DNA from 3 places in the Pantoea sp. SYBGC1 genome. Region 2 is predicted to be linked to each of the others. Evidence: predicted binding sites of a transcription regulator. Region 2 holds the regulator's gene; each other region holds the start of a gene.

Region 1 (3,280 bases), on a different contig from region 2:
TCAAGCTCTTCAGCCTCGCGCAGCATGCGCTGCCCGGTGATCGCCGTCCATGCGTTGAGCGCCGGGTTATGCTGCTCAATCGCCGCCAGCGTATGGCGGGCAACCTCAGCCGCGCCGATTTCACCCTGCTGCAGCGCGCGCTGCAGCGCTGTAATTGATAATGACGTCAGGCGCATGGCTGGAACACCCCGGCCACTTCCAGGCGATCGTCCAGCGGCAGCGCCATCAGCGGCGCGGCGATAGCAGCGATCCGGCTGAGCTGCAGCTGCAGCTCAGCACGACGTGCGTCATTCAGATCCAGTGCGAGGATCTGCTCCATCTGAGCGACATAATTCGCCCACTCTGCGGATTCGGTCATGAGTCTCTCCTGTTAAAAACCGGCTGCGCTGCCGTTGCTGCGCGGATCGAAAGCGCCTTCCAGCATGCCGCTGGTGTGGCGCACGACGGCGCCCGCATGGCCCACCACTTCACTGAAGTCAGAGAGCAGCTCAACCTGATGCCCCAGCAGACGCAGCCGGCCCACCGTTTCCGGCGCCACGCGCGCTTCCAGTTTGAGTGAGTCAGAGGCCTCGCCCCAGGTGCGCCCCAGCAGCCAGCGTGGCGCACTGACCGCCTGCTGCAGCGGCATACCCTGAATAACGTGACGGGTAAAAATGGCCGCCTGCGTCTGCGGCTGACCATCTCCGCCCATCGATCCATATACCATGACCCGACCATCTTTCAGGCGGGCGGCGGCAGGGTTAAGCGTGTGAAATGGCTGTTTGCCCGGCAGCAGCGCCAGCAGATGATCGGGTTGCAGGCTGAACGCCGCGCCGCGGTTCTGCCAGGTGATGCCGCTGCCTGGCAGCACCACGCCGCTGCCAAATTCGTGGTAGATGCTCTGAATAAAAGAGACCGCCAGCCCGCTGCTGTCGATAGCGCCCATCCAGACGGTATCGCCCGGACCGCGTCCGGTTCCCCACGGCGCGGCGCGGTGGTCATCAATATTGGCCGCAAGGCTGGCAAGATGATTGGCACTGAGCAGTGCCTGCACGTCGGTATCGCTATGGCGAGGATCGGTGATGTGCCGATCGCGCAGGCTGAACGCCTGCTTGGTCGCCTCCACAATCCGGTGCAGCGTCTGAGCTTCATCAGCCTGCGCCATGTCCAGACGATCGGTAATGCCCAGAATCGCCAGCGACACCAGCCCCTGCGTCGGCGGCGTCATGTTCCAGATATCGCCTTCGCTGTGCGCGAGGTGGAGCGGGGTGCAGCGCCGGGCGCGATGCTGCTGCAGATCGTTCAGCGTGACCGGCATCCCCAGCGCGTGCATGTCATCTGCCAGCGACCGTGCCAGCCGGCCGCGGTAAAAGCTCTCCAGCCCCTCTTCACTCAGCTGGCTGAGCGTGGCCGCCAGCGCAGGCTGGGTAAAGCGGCTGCCCGGCTGGGGCGGTCCGCCATCCGGCATAAACGTGGCGGCAAAGCCGGGCTGATGCTGCAGCTCAGGCGCTTTTGCGGCGGTCGCGGCCGCCTGCGAGGCGGTAACCGGTATGCCGTCGGCAGCGTAACGGATAGCATCGCGCAGCAGACGGTGTGGCGGCAGCGGCGCATGGCCCAGCTCCTGTGACAGGGTCAGCGCCTCCTGCCAGCCGCTGACGGTGCCGGCGACGGTCAGCGCCGCTTCCGGCCCGCGATGCGGAATCGTCTGCCGGCCCTGATAAAAACGCACTGTCGCCAGCGAGCCGGCGGCGCCACTGGCATCAATCGCAATCGGTTCCCCCTCAGGCGGCACCACCAGCCAGAAGCCGTCGCCGCCCAGCCCGTTCATATGCGGATAGACCACCGCAATGGTAGCGGCGGCGGCGACCATCGCTTCGAGTGCGCTGCCGCCGTCGCGCAGTACGGCAAGGGCGCTTTCACTCGCCAGATGATGGGGGGTGACGACCATGCCCTGCGGGGCCATGTTGCTCTGAATCATAATTGTTCCCGGCTCATTTCTGCTCATCTCCATCCGACACAGCTGCCAAACCCGCTGCGGCGGCATTCCCTGACGTAAACATAAGCAAGAGCTGTTCCACTTTTTCTGTCGGCAGGCGCTGGATCGATTTATGCTAGAGCAGGGTGAAACGAAAGTTACAGGACAACGCATGAAACAACTCGATGAACGTCTGCGCAGCCAGTACGCGCAGCTGTCGCCTCAGGAGCAGCGCATTGCTGACTTTGTGTTTGACCATTTTGATGACCTGATCAGCTACAACAGTGCCGAACTGGCGCGGCTAAGCGGCGTCTCCAAAGCAACGGTAAGCCGGCTGTTCCGGCGCCTTGGCTATGAAAAATATAAAGATATGCGCGATGAGCTGCGCACCCTGCGGCAGAGCGGAATGCCGCTCACCGACAACCGCGACGCGGTACAGGGAAACACGCTGCTGGCGCGCCACTATAAGCAGGAGATGGCGAACCTGACGCAGTGGATCAACCGTATCGACAGCCAGCAGTTAAGTGACGTCGTCGCCGCGCTGGGCAGCGCAAAACGCGTCTTTATTGTCGGTATGCGTAACGCGTACCCGGTGGCGCTGCACCTGCGTCAGCAGCTGCTGCAGGCGCGTGCCCACGTGGTACTGCTGCCGCAGCCGGGCCAGACGCTGGGCGAAGAGCTGGTGGATATTACCCCGGACGATATGGTGGTGGTGATGGCGTTCCGGCGACGTCCGCGCCTGCTGCGTCCGCTGATGCAGCAGCTGCAGCAGCGCGATATCCCGCTGCTGGCGCTCTCCGAGCCGCAGGCGCAGGGGATTCAGGGCGTGGCACGCTGGCAGCTTTGTGCCCCGCTGGACAGCGTGTCTGCTTTCGACAGTTACGCTTCAGCCATGAGCCTGGTCAATTTACTGGCAAATGCGCTGCTGCATGAAACTCTGGCGCAGGGTCGGCAGCGCATTCATCAGATAGCCGATCTCTATCAGCATCTCGATGAGCTGGAACACCGATAGCGGGCACTGAAATGGTGCGCTGCACCGTTTTGAATCTCTGAAGCAGGGTACGCCAGTACCCGATTTTTCCTGCGGTTTATCCCTTTCATGCCGGTTTGTCACCGGTTTTTGTCTGTCGCTTCGATTGGCACATTAGTTGCAATTGTTCTTTTCAGGAATCTTTTGTTTCACGTTCAACACACCGGGGTGCATAATGAAAAAGGTTTTACTGGCGGTAGCGGGTGCGGCGCTTTTACTGGCTCAGGCAGGCAGCGCGCAGGCGGATCAGCTGCAGGATATTCAAAAGCGCGGCGTGATCCGCATCGCGGTGCCGC
Region 2 (3,280 bases):
ATCTCCAGCGCGCGTTTTTTACTCTGGCAGTGTACGCCGCTGCGGGTGCAGTCAGGCGTCAGAACCGAGCTCAATTCCAGTGTCAGATCGTTGTTCATCGTGGTTTCACTTGCGAGTTCACATAGCCACAGAGCTAAAGCTCTGCTGGCGCTTGCGCAGATGATAAAACGGGGCGCTTTTCTGCCCCATTTTTCCCTGAGCGCTGAACGGGTCAGCGCTCTGCAAACGTGAAGATTAGTGTTTTTTCAGTTTGTCTTTGTGTTTGGTCAGCTGACGTGCCAGCTTATCAACCAGCCCGTCAATGGCCGCGTACATATCTTCCGCTTCCGCTGTGGCGTGCAGCTCACCGCCGTTAACGTGCAGAGTTGCCTCTGCAATCTGAGTCACTTTTTCCACTTTCAGAACAATATAAACCTGATTGATGCGATCGTAATAGTGTTCAAGTTTGCCAAATTTGCTGTTCACAAATTCGCGCAGCGGGTCAGTGATTTCGACATTCAGTCCGGTAAGGTTTAGCTGCATAGGTCTTCCTTCTCAGTTCGGTCAGACCAGCTGTTTACGCTGGTTTGATGGCGGTATAGATAAAGACTCGCGATACTTCGCAACCGTACGTCGCGCTACCATAATACCCTGTTCAGATAACATGGCGGTCAGTTTGCTGTCGCTCAAGGGTTTTGCGGGATTTTCTGCCGCGACCAGTTTTTTTACCAGCGCACGTATAGCCGTAGACGAGGCTTCGCCGCCGCCTTCCGTGCTGACATGGCTGGAGAAAAAATATTTCAGCTCAAAAATACCACGCGGACTGTGCAGATATTTTTGCGTGGTCACACGTGAAATGGTGGACTCGTGCATATCAACCTGTTGCGCAATATCTGCCAGCACCATCGGACGCATATACTCTTCGCCCTGCTCAAAAAACGCCTGCTGCTGCGCAACGATACAGCGGGTAACTTTGAGCAGAGTGTCATTACGACTCTCCAGACTTTTGATGAGCCAGCGCGCTTCCTGCAGATTATTGCGAATAAACTGGCTGTCGCTATCGCTGCGCGCTGAGCCGCCCATGGCGGCATAGTGCTGGTTGATTCGCAGACGCGGCAGGCTTTCAGCATTCAGTTCCACTATCCAGCGTGCGCCCGCTTTGCGCACCAGCACATCCGGAATAACATATTCCGGTTCACCCGTATTGATCGATTGTCCGGGGCGCGGATCGAGCGACTGTATCAACAGCATCGCCTCTTTCAGCACCTCTTCTTTCAGACGGGTCACCCGCATCAGGCTGCGGAAGTCGTGATTAGCCAGCAGATCGAGATGTTCACTGACAATCAGGCGCGCCTCTTTTAGCATAGGAGTGTCAGTCGCATATTGCGATAGCTGAACCAGCAGACAGTCGCGCAGATCGCGCGCGCCTACGCCAACCGGGTCAAACCGCTGGACGCGTTTGAGAACCGCCTCCACCTCATCCAGCGTCAGCTCATCGTCGCCAATACTGTCGCAAATTTCCTGCAGCGTAACGGTGAGATAACCGGTCGTGTCGATCGCATCAACAATGGATGTTGCAATAGCGCGATCGGTATCGGTAAACGGTGTCAGCTCCACCTGCCACATCAGGTAATCCTGCAGCGACTGCGTGGTTTCTCCCTGATACACAGGCAGTTCATCATCCTGATAATCTGTTCCGGTGCCGGAAGGGGTGCCGGCGGTATAAATTTCATCCCATGACGCATCCAGCGGCAGCTCGTCAGGCATCTCTTTCTGTTCCAGCGCCTCACGGGTATCTAACGTATCGCTTTCCTGCGTTTCGCGTGCGTCCACTTCATCATGAATATCGGTCTGCTCAAGCAGCGGATTGCTCTCCAGCGCCAGCTGGAGCTCCTGCTGGAGTTCAAGCGTAGAGAGCTGCAGCAGGCGAATGGCCTGTTGCAGCTGGGGGGTCATCGCCAGCTGTTGGCTGAACCTGAGTTGCAAACCTTGCTTCATAATCCGGCTTGAATGTCCTAAGCGAATATCGGGTTAATCGACACCTTATCAGAGTCTGAACTCTTCGCCCAAATAAACCCGCTTAACCTGCTCATCTGCCAGAATTTCATCCGGCGTGCCGTGTGCAATCAGATTGCCCTGGCTGACAATATAGGCGCGTTCGCAGACGGCCAGCGTTTCACGCACGTTATGGTCAGTGATCAGGACACCAAGGCCGCTGTCGCGCAAATGTTCGATGATCTTTTTGATATCGATAACGGAAATGGGATCAACCCCGGCGAACGGCTCATCCAGCAGAATGAACTTTGGATTCGCTGCCAGCGCGCGGGCAATTTCAACGCGGCGACGTTCTCCCCCGGAGAGCGCCTGACCCAGGCTGTTACGCAGATGCTCAATATGGAACTCTTCCATCAGCTCATTGGCGCGATCCTGGCGCTGCTCTTCGGTCAGATCGTCGCGGATCTGCAGCACGCCCATCAGATTGTCATACACGCTCAGCCGCCGGAAAATAGAGGCTTCCTGCGGCAGATAGCCGATACCGCGACGCGCACGGGCGTGCAGCGGCAGGATGCTGATATCCTCATCATCGATAATAATGCGGCCCGCATCGCGCGGGACAATGCCGACAACCATATAAAATGTTGTGGTCTTACCGGCACCATTAGGACCCAGCAGTCCGACAATCTCGCCCGATTTAACCTGCAGGCTGACATCTTCCACTACGCGGCGGCCTTTATACGCTTTGGCCAGATTTTCAGCGACTAAAGTTGCCATCGGTCAGTTACTCTTTTTAGGGCTCGCAGCGGAACCGTTTTTATCCTGCAGCTGTGAAGGGACCAGCACCGTGGTGACGCGTTTGCTCTGACCCTGACTATAGGCCTGCATTTTCTGCTCTTTCACCAGATAGGTGATGCGATCGCCTTTGATGTTGCTGTCCTGCTGTTCAATGAAAGCATTACCGGTCAGCTCGACAAAATCGTTGGCCAGCTCATAGTGCAGCTTAGCGGCATGGCCTTTAACCGGCTTGCCGTTGTCCTGCATCTGATAAAACGTAGCCGGATTGCCATAGGCATCAACAATCGTTTTGTTGCTGTCGCCGCCGGGACGGGTCACCACGACTTTATCCGCTGTAATTTTAATCGTGCCCTGCGTGACGATAACATTGCCGGTAAAGGTCGCCACGTTGCCCTGCAGATCCAGCGCCTGATTAACGGAGTCGATATTGACCGGTTTTTCTGAGTCGCCGGTGACAGCCAGCGCGGGCAGGCTGCCAATCAGCAGCGATCCCAGCAGCAGCGCGTTA
Region 3 (3,280 bases), on a different contig from region 2:
GCCGGCGCTGATTGTCCATCGGCGCCATCTCCAGCAGGATCAGGCCGTCCGGCAGACGCTGCGCGGTCAGCGACATGATGTGCGCGCGTCCGTCGACCACCAGCGTGACTTCGCTGTCGGTAAAGCCCTGGCCTGCGGCCAGGCTCTCGCGCATCACGTCAATATTCAGCGAAAAGTAGCCGGTCAGCTCCGGCAGCGGCGTACCGAACAGCTTGCGCGAACTCTGCGCCAGCAGTTGCTGCGCAGCCGGATTGGCATAGTGGATCACCAGCCCGTCATCGACCAGCAGAATACTGTTTATCAGGGAGTTGAGAATCTGCCCCGCGTCGGGCAGTGAGCCAGCAACCATACCACGATCCTCTGCACCAAATGGGTGCACTATAGCGTTTTGGGATGGAAAACTCCCCGATAACGGCAATTTTGCGGTGAAAAAAACCCATCCGGAGATGGGCTAAAGTTTCCACGGCAACAAAAAAACGTTGTCCTCTTTTGCCCGGCATGGCGGACAAAAGAGGTGAATGGCCATTTAAACGCTGTAGTAGAGTTCAAATTCAACCGGGTGTGGCGTCATGCGAACGCGATCAACATCTGGCTTGCGCAGTTCGATATAAGCATCGATAGCGTCATCAGTGAATACGCCGCCGCGGGTCAGGAACTCGCGATCTTCATTCAGCGCGTTCAGTGCCTCTTCCAGAGAACCAGCTACTTTCGGGATCTCCGCTTCTTCTTCTGGCGGCAGATCGTAGAGGTTTTTGTCCATCGCATCGCCAGGATGGATTTTGTTGATGATGCCGTCGAGACCAGCCATTAGCAGCGCAGTAAACGCCAGGTATGGGTTAGCCGCTGGATCCGGGAAGCGCGCTTCAATACGGCGGGCTTTCGGGCTGGCAACAACCGGAATACGGATAGAGGCTGAGCGGTTACGCGCGGAATAAGCGAGCATAACCGGCGCTTCGTAACCCGGCACCAGACGCTTGTAGGAGTTGGTGGTTGGGTTAGCCAGGGCGTTAATCGCTTTAGCGTGCTTAATCACACCGCCGATGTAGAACAGCGCGGTTTCAGAGAGGCCGCCGTACTTATCGCCAGAGAACAGGTTTACGCCACCTTTAGAGAGCGACATATGGCAGTGCATACCGGAGCCATTATCACCAAACATCGGTTTTGGCATAAAGGTTGCGGTCTTGCCGTAAGCGTGCGCAACGTTGTGCACGACATACTTATAGATCTGAATTTCGTCCGCTTTTTTGGTCATGGTGTTGAAGCGGGTTGCCACTTCGTTCTGACCAGCCGTAGCCACTTCGTGGTGGTGTGCTTCTACGACCAGACCCATCTGCTCCATGGTCAGACACATGGCAGAACGGATATCCTGAGAGGAGTCAACCGGTGGTACCGGGAAGTAGCCGCCTTTCAGACCCGGACGGTGGCCTTTGTTGCCGCCTTCGTACGCTTTGCCGGTGTTCCAGCACGCTTCGATATCATCGATAGCAACGTGTGAACCTGAAGTCGATGAACCGAAACGGATATCGTCAAACAGGAAGAACTCTGGCTCAGGTCCGAACAGCACGGTGTCAGCAATACCGGAAGCGCGCAGGTACTCTTCAGCGCGCTTGGCGATGGAGCGCGGATCGCGATCGTAACCCTGCAGCGTGCCTGGTTCGAGGATGTCACACCGGATGATGAGGGTCGGATCTTCGAAGAACGGGTCCATTACCGCAGTGGTGGCATCCGGCATCAGCACCATGTCTGATTCGTTAATGCCTTTCCAGCCACCGATGGATGAACCATCGAACATTTTGCCTTCTTCAAAGAAGTCTGCGTTAACCTGATGAGCAGGAATGGTGACGTGCTGTTCTTTACCTTTGGTATCGGTAAAACGCAGATCGACGAACTTAACTTCATGCTCGTTCATCATCGAGAGAACGTGTTCAGCGGACATACTCAACTCTCCTGGAAATGGTCATCTGTTGTCGTGGTGAGAGAACTCAAAATGCCTGGAATGTGTCACGACTACTGACCACCCCTGACTAAGATCCCGGCAAGCTATTCAGCCATCAGGCCACTGTCGTTTGCACTTAAAAAAGATAAAGCGAATTCTGTGCCAACTTTTTTTTAGCGCGATAAATGGCGCTGTGCGGCGCGCTGCATTGCATCAGCAGCTGCACCAGAACAGACGCATTGCTTTATTATGGTGCAAAACGGTGCGCTGGTGGCACTAAAATGGTGCATAAAGCCAGCAGAGTGCAGATATTTGCACCGCTAATGGTGCTAAAAACCAGCAGCGCGAGAATATTGTCGGGAAAACTGTGATCATGTTCAGTATTCCGCTTAATCCGTGTACAATACCGCGTTATTTCTATAATGCCTGAGGCAAAGCTGTGATCGAAAATTTGCGTAACATCGCCATCATCGCGCACGTTGACCATGGAAAAACCACCCTGGTCGACAAACTGCTGCAACAGTCTGGTACTTTTGACGCTCGTACCGAAGCGACTGAACGTGTGATGGATTCCAATGATTTGGAAAAAGAGCGTGGAATTACCATCCTCGCAAAAAACACCGCCATCAAATGGAACGACTACCGTATCAACATCGTTGATACCCCGGGACACGCCGACTTCGGTGGTGAAGTAGAGCGCGTCATGTCCATGGTGGATTCGGTGCTGCTGGTTGTTGATGCGATGGATGGCCCTATGCCGCAAACCCGCTTCGTAACCAAGAAAGCCTTTGCTCACGGTCTGAAACCCATTGTTGTTATCAATAAAATTGACCGTCCAGGCGCGCGTCCTGACTGGGTTGTAGACCAGGTATTTGACCTGTTCGTTAACCTCGACGCAACTGACGAGCAGCTGGACTTCCCTATCATTTACGCGTCAGCGCTGAATGGTATTGCAGGTCTGGACCACACCGATATGGCTGAGGATATGACTCCGCTGTATCAGGCCATCGTTGATCGCGTTTCTCCGCCGCAGGTTGAAGCTGATGCGCCGCTGCAGATGCAGATCTCTCAGCTGGACTACAACAACTATTTGGGCGTTATCGGTATCGGCCGCATCAAGCGCGGTAAAATCAAGCCGAACCAGCAGGTTACTGTGATTGACAGCGAAGGCAAAACCCGCAACGCGAAAGTGGGTAAAGTGCTGACGCATCTGGGTCTGGAGCGTATTGACAGCGATCTGGCAGAAGCGGGCGACATCATTGCCGTTACTGGTCTGGGTGAGCTGAACATCTCCGATACCATCTGCGACACGCAGAATGTAGAGGCGCTGCCGGCGCTGAGCGT

The links. Region 2 encodes sigma-54, which starts transcription at its own class of promoters, with help from an activator protein. Its sites were predicted from a motif close to GTTGGCACANNTTTCGCTNT; they were not measured.
Region 1: a site for sigma-54 is predicted at 2,039-2,058, ahead of AC2CF9_RS17290 (gamma-glutamyltransferase family protein). Genes of this name have one in related genera too.
Region 3: a site for sigma-54 is predicted at 2,084-2,103, ahead of glnA (glutamate--ammonia ligase). Genes of this name have one in related genera too.

What each region holds. Positions count from the first base shown of each region.
Region 1 is NZ_JBXUNM010000014.1:43,819-47,098, reverse strand. It holds gene AC2CF9_RS17300 (AtzE family amidohydrolase) at 1-176, opposite strand, end outside; gene hpxX (oxalurate catabolism protein HpxX) at 167-358, opposite strand; gene AC2CF9_RS17290 (gamma-glutamyltransferase family protein) at 371-1,957, opposite strand; gene hpxU (MurR/RpiR family transcriptional regulator HpxU) at 2,127-2,966, shown strand; gene AC2CF9_RS17280 (transporter substrate-binding domain-containing protein) at 3,160-3,280, shown strand, end outside.
Region 2 is NZ_JBXUNM010000004.1:290,653-293,932, reverse strand. It holds gene ptsN (PTS IIA-like nitrogen regulatory protein PtsN) at 1-98, opposite strand, end outside; gene hpf (ribosome hibernation promoting factor) at 235-522, opposite strand; gene rpoN (RNA polymerase factor sigma-54) at 544-1,977, opposite strand; gene lptB (LPS export ABC transporter ATP-binding protein) at 2,026-2,751, opposite strand; gene lptA (lipopolysaccharide ABC transporter substrate-binding protein LptA) at 2,755-3,280, opposite strand, start outside.
Region 3 is NZ_JBXUNM010000011.1:12,369-15,648, forward strand. It holds gene glnL (nitrogen regulation protein NR(II)) at 1-349, opposite strand, end outside; gene glnA (glutamate--ammonia ligase) at 527-1,936, opposite strand; gene typA (ribosome-dependent GTPase TypA) at 2,376-3,280, shown strand, end outside.